One region of the Embleya sp. NPDC056575 genome, then DNA from elsewhere that is predicted to be linked to it. Evidence: riboswitches for the same ligand, from Rfam matches in the RefSeq annotation. Region 1 holds a riboswitch; the other holds the start of a gene.
The links. A riboswitch is a leader RNA that binds a small molecule or an ion and turns the genes downstream of it on or off. The one in region 1 is predicted to bind S-adenosylmethionine.

Region 1 (7,018 bases):
GGGGTGCGGCTCCGCTGCGCTCCGCCGGCGGTGCGCGGATCCGCTCACCACACGTCCGACTCCGACCCACTCGACTCACCGTGCCACCCACCCCGCAGCAAAGCCGCCCCGGGAGCCCCGCAATGCTCGCCCCCCTCCCCCGCCTCCTCTACGTACTCCTGGCCGCCCTACTCCCCCTGGTCGCCCTCACCACCCCCGCCCGAGCCGCCGACGAGTTCACCTGGGGGGTGCAACCAGCCGGCGGGCGCGATCACTTCGTGCTCACCGCCGCTCCGGGCCAGACCCTGGTCGACGTGGTCGGGGTGTCCAACTTCGGTGCCGAGCCGCTGACCCTGCGGGTCTACGCCACCGACGCGGTGCTCGCCGTGGACGGGGGGATGACCCTGCTGACCGGCGCCGAGCAGCCTCGGGACGTCGGCTCGTGGATCGGTTTCGACGCCGAGTCGTACACGATCGCGCCGGGCAAGCGTGCGGACATCCCCTTCCGGCTGACCGTCCCGGCGGGCGCCACGCCCGGCGATCACACCGGCGCCATCGTCGCCTCGATCAAGGCCGCCGCGACCGGGCCCGGTGAGCAGCGGTTCGACGTGGACCGGCGGGTCGGCGCGCGGGTGTACCTGCGGGTGGCCGGTCCCGCGCTGCCGGGGCTGGCGATCGAGGACCTGCGGGTGTCCTACGACAACCCGCTCGCGATGTTCGGCGGTGCCGAGGCGGTGGTGCGCTACCGGGTCCGCAACACCGGCAACGTACGGACCACCGCCCGGGCACGGACCACGATCTCCGGCCTCGGCGGCCGGCAACTCGGCGGTCCGAAGCACGCCACGTTGCCCGAGTTGTTGCCGGGGGCCACGCACGAGGTGGTGCAGCGTTTCGCCGGCGTCGTCCCGGCCGGGCGCCTCACCGTCGACGTGAAGGTGACGGGTGATCCGGCGACCGCGGCCACCAAGTCGACCGCCATATGGGCGCCGCCGTGGTTGCTCCTCGGCGCGATCGTGCTGCTGATCGGCGCGCTGATCGGCCGGATCGTTCGGGGCGTGCGGCGCCGCCGACGGGCCGCCGCCGAGGGCGCAGCGACCACCGAGGCCGGCAGCCCCGCCGACGGGTCGAAGCCCGCCGACACCCGCACCGAGGCCACCGCCGACCCGACCGGCTGACGACCCGCCGTCGTATCGCCCGAAATCCCTTCAGGAGCCGCCATGTTCACCCCGCACACCCCGTCCGCCCGGCGCATGGTCACCGCAGCCGCCGCCGTGGGTCTGACCGCCGGCATCCTCGCCGCGCCGGCCGTCGGCGCCGCCCCGTCGACCTCGACGCCATCGACCACCGCCCCGTCCGCCGCCCCCACCGCGACCGTCTCGCGCGGCGCCGAACTGGCCCCGGGCGGCGACGAGATCACCGTGACCGCTCGCGGCTTCGCCCCCGGCGCGAAGGTCACCGTCGCGCTGTACGGCGGCGACACCGTCGACCCCAAGGGCGGCCGCGTGCTCACCGCCGACGGCAACGGCTTCGTCGCGACCCCGCTCGTGGTCGGCACCGGGTTCGCCCCGGACGCCCCTGCGTTCGAGGTCCGGGTCGGGGCCGAGGGCGGGCCCACCGCGAAGGTCGGGCTGACCTTCGCCGCAGCACCCCGATCGTTGCGCGCGGCCACGGCGGCACAGGCCGCGCCGGCCGCGGCCCCTCAAGCGGCCGATGGGGTGAAGCTGACCGTGACCCCGAGCACCGGCCTGGACCCGGCGGGCGCCTCGATCACCGTCAAGGGCTCCGGCTACGCGGCCGGCAGCGGCAACGGGATCTACGTGGTGTTCGGCCCCAAGGAGGCCGACTGGACCACCAACGCGGGCAACTACGGCGCCTCGAAGTGGATCAAGGCGTACGGCGCGGACGGAATCAACCCGGACGGCACGTTCTCGGTCACGCTCACCGACGTCAAGGCCGCGTACAGGAACGGCGCGGGCAAGGACGTCGACTGCCTCAAAACGGCGTGCTACGTGCTGACCATGGCCGCGCACGGCTCCCCCGACCGCAGCCAGGACGCCTTCGTGAAGGTCGCCTTCAAGGGCGGCTCGACCACGACCACCGGCGGCGACACCGGCGCCGGCGCCACCGGTTCGGCAAGCACGGGCGGCACCTCGGGCAGCGCGTCCGCCGGCACCTCCGGTGGAGCCGGCGGGGCCGCGGGAGCCACCGGCGGCTCGGGCGGCACGTCCGGCGGCGGCAACCTGGCACTCACCGGCCCGGCCGGCCTCGCCGCCGCGGGCGCCGTCGGCGCGGCCCTGGTCGCCACCGGCACGGTCGCGGTGGTGATCACCCGCCGACGCCGCGCCGCCGCGCCGACCGCGACCTGAGCACCGAGCCACCCGCCACACGCCGGCCGAATCGCGCGATTCGGCCGGTGTGGCGGCCCGGTCGCCCACCCGGTCAGACGTCCAACGCGTCCAGTTGCTCCAGGAACCACTGCTGCGGGTTGAGCGCCACCGCCGCCGCGGCCAGCCGCTTGGTGCGCTGGAGCCGCTCGGTGGTGTCCATCGTCAGCGCCTCGTGCAGCGCCTCGGTGGTCCGCGAGACGTCGAACGGGTTGATCACGATCGCGTCCTCGCCCAACTCCTCGCACGCGCCCGCCTCGCGCGAGAGCACCAGCGCGCAGCCCCCGTGCCCCTCGTCCAGGAGGGAGACCACCGGCACCTCCTTGGCGACCAGGTTCATCCCGTCCCGGATCGGGTTCACCAGCGCGACGTCGGCCAGCCGATACGCCGCGAGCGAGCGCGGGAAGTCGTCGTTGACGTGCAGGACCAGCGGCTGCCAGTCGCCGGTGCCGAACTCGTCGTCGATCTCCTTGGCCACCCGCTGCACTGCGGCGGTGTACTCGCGGTACTCCGGCAGGTCGTGCCGCGACGGGTAGGCGAACGCCACGTGCACCACCCGGCCGAGCCATTCCGGTCGGGTGCGCAGCAGTTCGCGGTAGGCCAGCAGGCCCCGGACGATGTTCTTGGACAACTCCGTACGGTCCACCCTGACGATCACCCGACGGTCGCCGACCACCTCGCGCAGCCCCGCGAGGCGGGTGTCCACGTCGGCCCGGGACGCGCGCTCGCGCAGGAACTCGGCGTCGGCGCCCAGCGCGTGTACGCCGATCTCGGTCACGTGGCCCGCGTGCGTGACGGTCATCGCGTCCCGGTCCACGTCGGCGCCCAGCACGTCGGCGCAGCAGTCCAGGAACGCCAGCGCCCAGCGTCGGGAGTGGAATCCGGCGTGGTCCGCGCCGAGCACCCCTTCGAGCACGTAGCGGGCGATGTCGTCGGGCAGCAGCCGGAAGTAGTCCGGCGGCGCCCAGGGGGTGTGCGCGAAGTGGCCGATCCGCAGGTCGGGACGCAGTCGGCGGAGCAGTACCGGCACCAGCGTCAGGTGGTAGTCCTGTACGACCACCTTCGCGCCCTCGGCCGCCTCCTCCGCCAGGGCCTCGGCGAACGCCTGGTTGTACGCCTCGTAGGAGGCCCATTCCTTCCGGAAGCGCGCGTCGAAGACCGGCTTGGAGGGGGTGTCGTAGAGCAGGTGGTGGACGAACCACAGGGTCGAGTTCGCTATGGCGTTGTACGCCCGCGCGAACGTGCCGGGGTCGATGTCGAGCATCCGTACGGCCAGCCCGCCGGTGTCGTGACCGGCGAGATCCAGCCGGCCCGAGGGCGCGGCGCGGGTCGCGGTGCGGTCGGGCTCGCCGAGCGCGGAGCACACCCACACGGCGCCGGTGCCCTGCCCGGCGGTGGACAGGCCGGACACCAGTCCGCCGCCGCCGCGCCGCACCGTGAGTGTGCCGTCGTCCTCCAGGGAGAAGGACACGGGACCGCGGTTGGAGGCGACCAGCACCCCGGCGGGAGCGGGGGTGGCGGGTTGGGGAGCACTCATGCCCCGACCCTAGCCACGCATCCCGGTGCGCAAACCCGGGCCGGGCGAGCCCTGGGTTCGAACGGTGTGGCGAGTATCACGCCCACCGGCCACTACCGCACGTAGTCGGACTGTGCCTCTCGGATATCGGCGAGCCCTTGGCCACCGAGGCGGAAACCCGGGCCGAACGCCGGGGAAACTCTCGGGCCGGGGGGGTCAGCGCCCGACCAGGCGGGTTCGCGCCCGGTACTCGGGCACCTCGGCCATCGGCGGTCGCTCCCGGACGGCGATGTCGTGGGTGCGTACGCGAAAGCCCGCCTCGTCCCGTTCGAACTGGGTCAGCACGGTGTTCGGCGTGGCCGGGTGCGCGCCGGCGGGAGCGCGGCGCAGGCGGCGCTCGACGGCCTGGAGTATCTCCGCCGCCATCCGCCCCAGGCCCGCCTCGTCCTGGTGGTTGTGCCGCCGCACACCGACGTCCACCTGGGCCATCGCGTCCAGGCCGACCAGGCGCAGGGTGTCCACGAGCATCGCGGTCTCGATGCCGTAGCCGCAGGGGAAGGGCAGCTGTTCGAGCAGCGTGCGGCGGGCCGCGTATTCGCCGCCGAGCGGCTGCACGAAGCCGGCCAGTTCGGGCCAGTGCAGGTTGAGCAGGGGACGGGCGACCAGTTCGGTCACCCGGCCGCCGCCGGCGGGCACGATGGTGTCGCCGATCTCCAGCGGCCGGTCGTACATGGCCTTGACCAGCTGGACCGAGGGGTCGGTGAGCAGCGGGCCGAGGATCCCGGTGACGAAGTCCGCCGAGAAGTCCTTCAGGTCGGCGTCCACAAACGCGACGATGTCGCCGTCGGTGACCAGGAGCGAGCGCCACAACACCTCGCCCTTGCCGCGCACGGCCGCGAGCGCGGGCAGGATGTCGTCGCGGTGCACCACCCGCGCGCCCGCGTCGGCGGCCACCCGCGCGGTGTCGTCGGTGGAGCCGGAGTCGACCACCACCAGCTCGTCCACCAGTGGTATCCGCTCGATCAGCTCGGTCCGGATCACCTTGACGATGTCGCCGACGGTCGCCGCCTCGTTCAACGCGGGCAGGACGACGCTGACCCGGGTGTCGCGTTTGGCGTCGAGAAGCCTGTCGACGGGCCAGTCGGCGGCGGCGGAGGACCGCCGTCGGAGCCAGTCGCCCACCTCGTGCGTCACGTTCGAAGATCCCCTGTCGTCGCCGGTGTTCCGGCCTCGGTCGTTCCACCCTTTATCGTCTCGCGAGGTGGACCGGATGATCGACGCGGCACCGGTTCGGTTACAGTCGTCGTCACCGGTTACGACGATCGCACGTCGGACCGGACAAACGCGGACCGGCCACCCGGCGAAGGGTGTGTCCACCGCCATAGCAGCTCATCCAGAGGGGCAGAGGGAACGGCCCGTTGAAGCCCCGGCAACCATCCGATCGTCATTCCTCGTGACGCGCTTTCGGCGCGAGCGAGCGGCCGACGAGTCGGACAGGTGCCAAGTCCGGCCCGTGGGACCCCACGGGTAAAGATGAGGACAGAAAGGCCCTCGCCATGGCGACACCCACCGCCACCCGCACCACCAGCGCCACCCCCACCTCCTTCGGTCCGGCCGTCGCGCTGTCGTGTCGCGAGTGCGGCGAGCGCACGGAGCTCGGCCCGAAGTACGCCTGCGAGTCCTGTTTCGGCCCCCTCGAGGTCGCCTACGAGTTCGGCACCGTGACGCGGGAGCGGATCGAGGCCGGGCCGCACAACATCTGGCGCTACGCGCCGCTGCTGCCGGTGTCCGCGGACGTCGCGTCCCGGCCCAGCCTGAACCCCGGCTTCACCAAGCTCGTCCGGGCCGAGAACCTGGGTCGCGAGCTGGGCGTGCGCAACCTGCACGTCAAGGACGACTCCGGGAACCCGACGCACTCCTTCAAGGACCGCGTGGTGGCGATCGCGGTCGAGGCCGCGCGCACCTTCGGCTTCACCACGCTGTCCTGCTCGTCCACCGGCAACCTGGCCGGCGCGGTGGGTGCCGCCGCCGCCCGGGTGGGCCTGCGCAGCTGTGTGTTCATCCCGTCCGACCTGGAGGCCGGCAAGGTCGTCACGGCGGCGGTCTACGGCGGCGAGCTGGTCGCCATCGAGGGGACCTACGACGAGGTCAACCGATTCTGTTCGGAGCTGATCGGCGACCCGGCCGGCGAGAGCTGGGGCTTCGTCAACGTCAACCTGCGGCCCTACTACGGCGAGGGTTCCAAGACGCTCGCCTACGAGATCGCGGAACAACTCGGCTGGAAACTGCCGGAGCAGATCGTCATTCCCATCGCGTCGGGGTCGCAGCTGACCAAGATCGACAAGGGCTTCCGCGAGTTGATCGCGCTGGGTCTGGTCGAGGACGCGCCGTACAAGATCTTCGGCGCCCAGGCGACGGGGTGCTCCCCGGTGGCCGCCGCGTGGAAGGCCGGGCACGACGTGATCCGCCCGGTGCGGCCGGACACGATCGCCAAGTCGCTCGCGATCGGCAACCCCGCCGACGGCCCCTACGTGCTCGACGTGTGCAAGCGCACGGGCGGCGCGGTGGAGGACGTGAACGACGTCGAGGTGGTCGAGGCGATGAAGCTGCTCGCGCGTACCGAGGGCATCTTCGGCGAGACCGCGGGCGGGGTCACCGTGGGCTGCCTGCGCAAGCTGCTCGAGTCCGGCGCGCTGGACCCGGACGCCGAGACGGTCGTGCTCAACACGGGCGACGGCCTCAAGACGTTGGACGCGGTCACGCCGACGACCGGACCCACCGCGACCATTCGACCCACCCTGGACTCCTTCCGAAAGGCCGGCCTCGCATGAGCGTCTCCGTTCGCATCCCGACCATCCTGCGCACCTACACGGGTGGGGCGGCGGAGGTGTCCGCCGAGGGCACCACGCTCGCCGAGGTCCTGGACTCGCTGGAAAAGGACCACACCGGAATTCGCGCGCGCATCCTCGACGACGAGGGCAAGCTGCGTCGCTTTGTGAATCTGTACGTGGACGACGAGGACGTGCGCTTCGCCGACGGGCTCGCCACGGCGATCCCCGACAAGGGCACCGTTTCGATCATCCCGGCGGTCGCCGGGGGTTGCTGACGCGATAGGCCGAGCGTCCCGATCTTCCTCGAT
Region 2 (7,018 bases), on a different contig from region 1:
GCGCAGGTGGTCGGCCTCCTTGCGGGCCGTCTCCAGCTCGGTGCGCAGTCGTTCGTGCTCGGTCTTCGAGGCCGCGCGCAGTACACCGACCTCGTGCTCCAGGCGGGACAACGTCTCGGCGGCCTCGGCCTCGGCGCGGTCGGCGGCGGCCTCCTTGGCCGCGTCGCCGGCGGTCTCGATCAGCCGGACCCAGCCGCGCGGGCGCAGCAGGTAGGCGGCCGCGGCCACGTCGAGCGGGTCGGCCGCGGCGGGCACCTTGCCCGCTTCGAGCGCCTCGGAGATCTCCGGCAGGCCCTTGCGGAAGCGCTCCGCTATGCGCTGGCGGAACACCGGATCGTTCTCCAGCGCGGCGGCCAGCGGCGTCGCGGCGAACTTGGCCCGGCGCTGGTGGGTGAACCGGGCGAACCGGCGCAGCGGCCCCGGGACCTCGTCGGCGGTCATCGTGCCGAGCGCGTCGGCGGCCACCGAGATCACCCGGACCCGGACCGCCTCCGGCAACGGCCCGGTCAACGCCTCGGGCTCGACGACCGGCGCCTCGGACGCGGCCCGCTCCGCCTCGGGCTCGACGGCCCCGGCGAACTCCTCGGACCCCGCAGATCCCGCGGACCGTAGCGACCCCGTCGCGGAGTCGACGAGCCCGTTGGGCCCGGCCCGCCGCCCCGGTTCGACGGGCTCCGCGTCCGTCGCGGCATCGGTCGCGGCATCCGTGGCCGCCGCGGTCCCGGACTGCGCGTCGAGGTCGGGCTCGGCGTCCGGCACCGCCTCGGCGGCGTCGGCGGCGTGCGCAGGCGTGACCTCGTCCGCGCGGGTATCCGGTCCGCTCACTGCTCCTCCGGTCCTTCCCGTTCCCTCGAGGCCCCTCCCCGCGTCACCGTTGCCGGGACGCCGACGCCTTGATCATGGCGTGTTCCGCACCGCCGGCGGTCGCGCCGGGCCGCCCCGATGCCGAAACGATGCACAGTCCCATTGTCCCCGGACGGTCTCGGCGATCAGGTCGCGTCGGGGCGCGCCACCAGTTCGACGGAATCGGTCGCGTTGCACCAGCGGCAGCGCACCGACTCGATCTCGTCCGAGACGATCTCGCGCTCCTCGACCCGGGGGGCGCCCGCCAGGTCGAGGTGGGTGAACTCCACGACCTTGGTGGTCCGCGTCACGTCGAACCGGGTCAGGTTGCCGCACAGCGTGCAACGCCACCGGGTGTCCTCGGTGGGGGCCTGGATCGACATGCGTGTTCCTTTCCTGGTTCGGTCCGCGAAGCCTTACCCGTTCACCGTCGGCCGCGTACACCCCATGATGCCGGGCTGCGAGAGGTACCTGGGCGCGGCCGTGTCGGGCCGGAAACGTACCGTCCGGTACATGAGCAGCACCGCGCACCGGGATTGCCGGTCACGAGGTTCGGCGGGTCAGGGCTTGCCGGCGGCCGACCCGCCGCGGCGTTCCCGCCCGCCGGACAGTATCGCCCCGGGCCACGAGTTGCGAACCATGCCCGGATCCCGAGCGATTCGTGACGAGGTGGAGCGACAGGTGTTCACGGTCGTCGATCTGGAGACCACGGGCCTGGATCCGCAGGAGGCCCGGATCACCGAGATCGCCGCCGTCCGGGTGCGTGGAGCGGACCGCCTGGGCGAGTTCGCGACCCTGGTCGCGCCCGGGGTGCCGATCCCGGAGTTCATCACCGACCTGACCGGGATATCCGACGATCTGGTGGCCGACGCGCCCCCGCTGCGTCTGGTGCTGCCGGCGTTCACCCACTTCGCCGAGGACGCGATCCTGGTCGCCCACAACGCCCCCTTCGACGTGGGCTTTCTGCGTACCGCGAGCATCGCGTGCGACCACGCCTGGCCCGACTTCCGGGTCGTCGACACCCTCGCCCTGGCCCGTGCGCTGCTGCCCGCCGGGACACTGCCGAACCTGCGATTGGGCACCCTGGCGCGCTACTTCGAGGCGCCCACCGACCCGACCCACCGAGCGTTGGCCGACGCACGCGCGACGGCACACGTGCTACGCGCGTTCATCGACCGGATGCACGCGAGCGGGCGCCACGAACTGGCCGACCTCCTGGCCCTGGGCCGCCCCCCGGCACCGGGCGTCCGCGAGCGCCAAACCACTCCGATCGGGTGACCCGTGACCCGGCTTCGAGTACACATGGTCGCGCCGGCGATCCCGCACCGACGGGCGCGCCGACTAAGCTCGGGCATCTTGTCGTCGACAGCCGGAGGACTACCCCGTGATCACCGCGATCGTGCAGGTCAAGACGCGTGTGGACCAGACCCCGGAAATCGCGGAGGCGATCGCCGCGATCGAGGGCGTGAGCGAGGTCTACTCGGTGACCGGTGAATTCGACCTGATCGCCATGGTGCGCGTACGCGCCCACGACGACCTGGCCGACGTCATCCCCGGCCGCCTCAACAAGGTCCCGGGAGTAGAGGCCACCACCACCCACATCGCCTTCCGCACCTACTCCCAACACGACCTGGAAGCAGCCTTCGCCATCGGCCTCGAATAACCAACCCCAACCGCCCCCCACCCCCGACCCGGCACCTCTCAGCCCGTCCGGCGTTTGAGGACTCCCGGGCCGGAGGCCGGCCCAGAACGCGACCCAGCCCCAATCAGCCCGTCCGGCGTTTGAGGACGCCCCACCCCGTCCAAGGCCCAGGCACGCGACCCCCGCCCGCCCACACCTCCGTCACGCCGCAGGCAACACGCGCGGGTCCGAATCAGGAACGCACCGGCCTCCATCCACCGTGTAGCTCCACCGCGCCCCCCGCTCCACCACTTCCCGAACCGCCGCCGCGAAGCGGTCCAGGTGCTCGACGGGCGTCCCCACACCGAAGCTGACCCGGATCGCGTTGAGGTTCTGCTGCCCCTCCGGCGCGTCCGGCGACCCACACTCGGTCGGCTGATCGGCCCGCCCGCCCAACAGGTGCCGCACCAGCGGGTGCGCGCAGAACAGCCCGTCGCGCACCCCGATCCCGTACTCCGCCGACAACACCGCCGCGAACCGCGAGCTGTTCCACCCCTCGACCACGAACGAGAGCACGCCCACCCGCGCCGACTCGGGCCCGAACAGCTCCAGCGTCCGCACCTGGGGAATCTCCGCCAACCGCGCCCGCAACCGCGCCAACAGCGCCTCCTCGCGCGCGACCAGCGCCGCCGGCCCCGCCTCGGTGATCGCCCGGCACGCGGACGCCAACGCGTAGGCGCCGATCACGTTCGGCGACCCCGCCTCGTGCCGGGCCGCGCCGCTCTGCCACTCGACGTGGTCGCGCGAGACCGCCTTGCTCGCCCCGCCGCCCGCCAGGTACGGCTCCGCCGCGTCCAGCCAGTCCCCGCGCCCCGCCAACACCCCCGAGCCGAACGGCGCGTACAGCTTGTGCGCCGACAGCGCGACCCAGTCCACGTCCAGGTCCGCGACCGACACCGGGTGGTGCGGCGCCAGTTGCGCCGCGTCCAGCACGATCCGCGCCCCGAACCGGTGCGCCACCTCGGCCAGTTCCGCCACCGGGAACAGCTCGCCGGTCACGTTCGAGGCGCCGGTCACGCACACCAGCCGAGGCCCGTCACCGGAGCCTTCGAGCGCGGCCTCCAGCGCCGCGACCGCCTGCGCCGGCGAGGACGGCGCCGCCAACTGGGTCACCCCGGCATGCCGACGCCACGGCAGCAGCGCCGCGTGGTGCTCGGTCTCGAACACGAACACCCGCGTGCCGCGCGGCAGTACCGAGGCGAGCAGGTTCAGCGAGTCGGTGGTGCCCCGGGTGAACAGCAGCGTGTCGTCACCCCGCAGCCCGAGGAACTCCGCGACCGTGGCCCGGCTCTGCTCGTACAGCTCGGTGGACAACTGCGACAGGTAGCCGGCGCCGCGGTGCACGCTGCCGTAGTACGGCAGATAGCCGGCCACGTCGTCCCACACCCGCTGCAGACACGGCGCGCTGGCCCCGTAGTCGAGCGCCGCGTACTCCACCTCACCCCCGGTGACCAGCGGAACGAGCACATCCCGCCCGACCACGGGCAACGGGGCGGCAATGGCGACATCGGCGTCGAAGGCAACGGAGGCGGCGGAAGCGGCGGAGGCGGCGGAAGCGGTACCGGCGGTCATGGCAAATCTCCTCGGCAGACGAGAACCGACCCCACGCGATGTCGAGAAGTCGACATCAAAACAGCGCGGAGTGATCCCCGGATGAAATGTGGTCTCGGAAAAGCGACGCGCGACGACTCAGCGCGTACGGAATGGGCCGATCAGCCCGTTTCGAGAAAGAGATTTCACGCCATCACATGCTCCCCAGGTACAGGACCCGGTTCGCATGGGGCAATTGCCTACCGCCACACCAGGGGTCCGCGCTTGCCGGGACGCCTGACGACGCCCGACCGTGTCATCACCCGGGGCACCCCACCGCGGAGCGAGGGTTGCCGGACAGCAAGCCGGGGCTTTCCACTGTCACTCGTGACCTGCGCAGAATTATTACCGCAGGAATCGCCGCGCGCAACGACCACCCCACCGGTTCCACATACTGGACACCCGCCCCCGCGCCCGGACGGAGCCGAACGCGACGACGCCGGGCGGGCCGACCTCGGCCCACCCGGCGCACACATCCGCCTCCGGCTACCCCCGGGCGAACGACCGCGTCACGCCCACCCATCGATCGAGCGCCGCCTGCGCCGCCCCCGAGTCGATCGCCTCCGCCGCCCGCTCGATCCCGGCCGCCAACTGCTGCGTCAACGATCCGTCTCCCGGGCCGAGCGCGGCCAGCGCCGCCGCCGAGTTCAACAACACCGCGTCGCGCACCGCGCCCTTCTCCCCCGCGAGCAGCTTCCGGGCCACCCCCGCGTTGAACATCGCGTCGCCGCCGCGCAGCGTCTCGATCCCGTTCAACGCGATGCCCAGGTCGCGCGGATCCACCCGGTCCTCGCGCACGTCGCCGTCCCGCACGATCCACACCTGGGACGTGGTGGTCACGGTCAACTCGTCCAACCCGTCGTCACCGCGAAAGACCAGGGCGGTGGCCCCACGATCGGCCAGCACACCGGCCACGATCGGCGCCATCCGCAGATCCGCGACCCCGATCGCGTGATGCCGGACCCGCGCCGGATTGGTCAGCGGACCCAGGAAGTTGAACGTGGTCGGCACCCCCAGCTCGCGCCGCGCCTGCGCGGCGTGCCGCAGCGACGGGTGGAAACGCTGCGCGAAGCACAGCGTGATGCCCGCCTCCCCGGCCGTCCGGGCCACCTGCTCCGGGGTCAGATCCAGCACCACGCCGAGCGCTTCGAGCACGTCGGCCGCGCCGCTGGCGGACGACGCCGCCCGGTTGCCGTGCTTGACCACGGTCTCGCCCGCGCCCGCGACCACGATCGCGGACATGGTCGAGATGTTCACCGTGCGGGCGAGGTCGCCGCCCGTGCCGACGATGTCCACCGTGCGACCGGGCACCTCGATGGTCGACGCGTGCTCGTACATCGCCCGCACCAGACCCGAGACCTCGTCCACGGTCTCGCCCTTGGCCCGCAGCGCGATCACGAACCCGGCCACCTGCACCGGCGTGGCCTCACCCGTCATGATGTGGTCCATGGCCCACGCCGTGGCATCCGCCGGCAGGTCGTCACCCCGCATGAGCGAGGCCAGGATGTCGCGCCAGGAACGGGCCGCCGGATTGCCGCCGCTCTGGTACGTGGAGGCCGAGGCGCCCATGGTCCGCTCCCGCAGTGTCATCGGATGAGTCGGCGCCAGCGTACCGACCGGGGCCGGCGACACCCGACGGTTATCCGCGATGCGGTCAGGCCGGCTGACGTCCCGCGATCCGCCCGCGGATCAGGTCGGCCGCCGCCGAGGCGAGCGTGCGCGGGTCCAGCGGATGCGCGACCACCGCGTCGGCCCGGCACCAGGTGGCCAGCCACGCGTCCTGCGGGCGACCGACCAGGGTGAGTACGGGCGGGCAGTTGTAGATCTCGTCCTTGAGCTGACGGCACACACCCATGCCGCCGGCGGGGGCGGTCTCCCCGTCCAGGATCACGAGGTCCACGCCGCCCTTGTCCATCGCCGCGATCACGGCGGGCTCGGTGGCGCACTCCAGGTATTCCACGAACGGCACGTCGACGGCGGGCCTGCGCCCGAGCGCGAGGGTGACCTTCCGACGGGTGTTGCGGTCGTCGCTGTACACAAGGACGGTCATGGTCTCGCCGCGCGTCATGTCCACCTGCCTGAGTCCGGGTACGGGACGACAACTTGGATCCGCCCCGGATGTTAGCGCTTTTCCCCGCCGGAATGTGGGGCTCGTCACGCCCCGATCCCGGCCCGACCGCCCGGGTCCGCCCGACTCACCCGCGCGCCAGCACCTCGTAGCCCTCGGCGTCCCCGCCCAACCGCTGCGCCAGCCCCGCCATCCGGGTGCGCTCGCGGGCCGGTTCGAGGCCGGTGAGCACCTGCTGCCGCGCGATCCGCACCCGCAGCGGCCGCTCGTCGGCCGCCACGACCGTGACCGCCCACTCGTCCGCCGCCAGGATCCGGGTCGCCTCCGCGACCGCGTCGTGGTCCGGCAGGGTCACCAGGTGCCGCATCACGAACGGACCGGTCTCCACCGCCACTCCGGCCGCCCGCATCTCCGCGACCACCGCCGAGTCGGCACGCGCCGGATCGAAGCAGGAGCCGACCACGACCAGCGTGCCGTCGTCGACGAGCACGGGCACCGGCTCGGCACGCCGCCTGCGGAGGAACCGTTCGAGGATCATGCCGCGACGCTACTCGGCCGCGCCCGCCGGCCTCGGCTCGGCCCCGGGGGGCACCCGGACGGCCGAATCGCCGTCCTCCGTTCGGGCAGAGTCACCCGCACGAGTGCTCTTCGCGACGGATTTTCCGGCGCCCCCGGCGCTCCCGACGGCCTCGGCACCGTCGCCGCCCGCCGCCGCCTCGCGCGCCAACCGCTCCTCCCGGGCCTTGCGCCCGGCCTCGATCAGTTCGAGTCGATCGAGCCGCCGATCCTCGCGCACCGCCTCGCGCTCGGACGCCTTGGCCCACTGCACGAACAAC

Region 2: it holds a riboswitch for S-adenosylmethionine, as region 1 does, so the genes downstream of both, ACFRCG_RS18400 (aminotransferase class V-fold PLP-dependent enzyme) here and thrC (threonine synthase) in region 1, are expected to answer to the same signal.

Annotation. Positions count from the first base shown of each region.
Region 1 covers NZ_JBHTVA010000032.1:1,289-8,306, forward strand. The annotation lists gene ACFRCG_RS24825 (DUF916 domain-containing protein) at 123-1,154, shown strand; gene ACFRCG_RS24830 (hypothetical protein) at 1,197-2,345, shown strand; gene ACFRCG_RS24835 (trehalose-6-phosphate synthase) at 2,419-3,900, opposite strand; gene ACFRCG_RS24840 (glucosyl-3-phosphoglycerate synthase) at 4,096-5,073, opposite strand; SAM riboswitch class I at 5,266-5,419, shown strand; gene thrC (threonine synthase) at 5,436-6,710, shown strand; gene ACFRCG_RS24850 (MoaD/ThiS family protein) at 6,707-6,985, shown strand.
Region 2 covers NZ_JBHTVA010000021.1:24,498-31,515, forward strand. The annotation lists gene ACFRCG_RS18380 (NYN domain-containing protein) at 1-825, opposite strand, end outside; gene ACFRCG_RS18385 (hypothetical protein) at 990-1,226, opposite strand; gene ACFRCG_RS18390 (exonuclease domain-containing protein) at 1,483-2,121, shown strand; gene ACFRCG_RS18395 (Lrp/AsnC ligand binding domain-containing protein) at 2,228-2,506, shown strand; gene ACFRCG_RS18400 (aminotransferase class V-fold PLP-dependent enzyme) at 2,687-4,096, opposite strand; SAM riboswitch class IV at 4,331-4,447, opposite strand; gene trpD (anthranilate phosphoribosyltransferase) at 4,601-5,683, opposite strand; gene ACFRCG_RS18410 (hypothetical protein) at 5,769-6,182, opposite strand; gene ACFRCG_RS18415 (hypothetical protein) at 6,310-6,720, opposite strand; gene ACFRCG_RS18420 (cytochrome c oxidase assembly protein) at 6,730-7,018, opposite strand, start outside.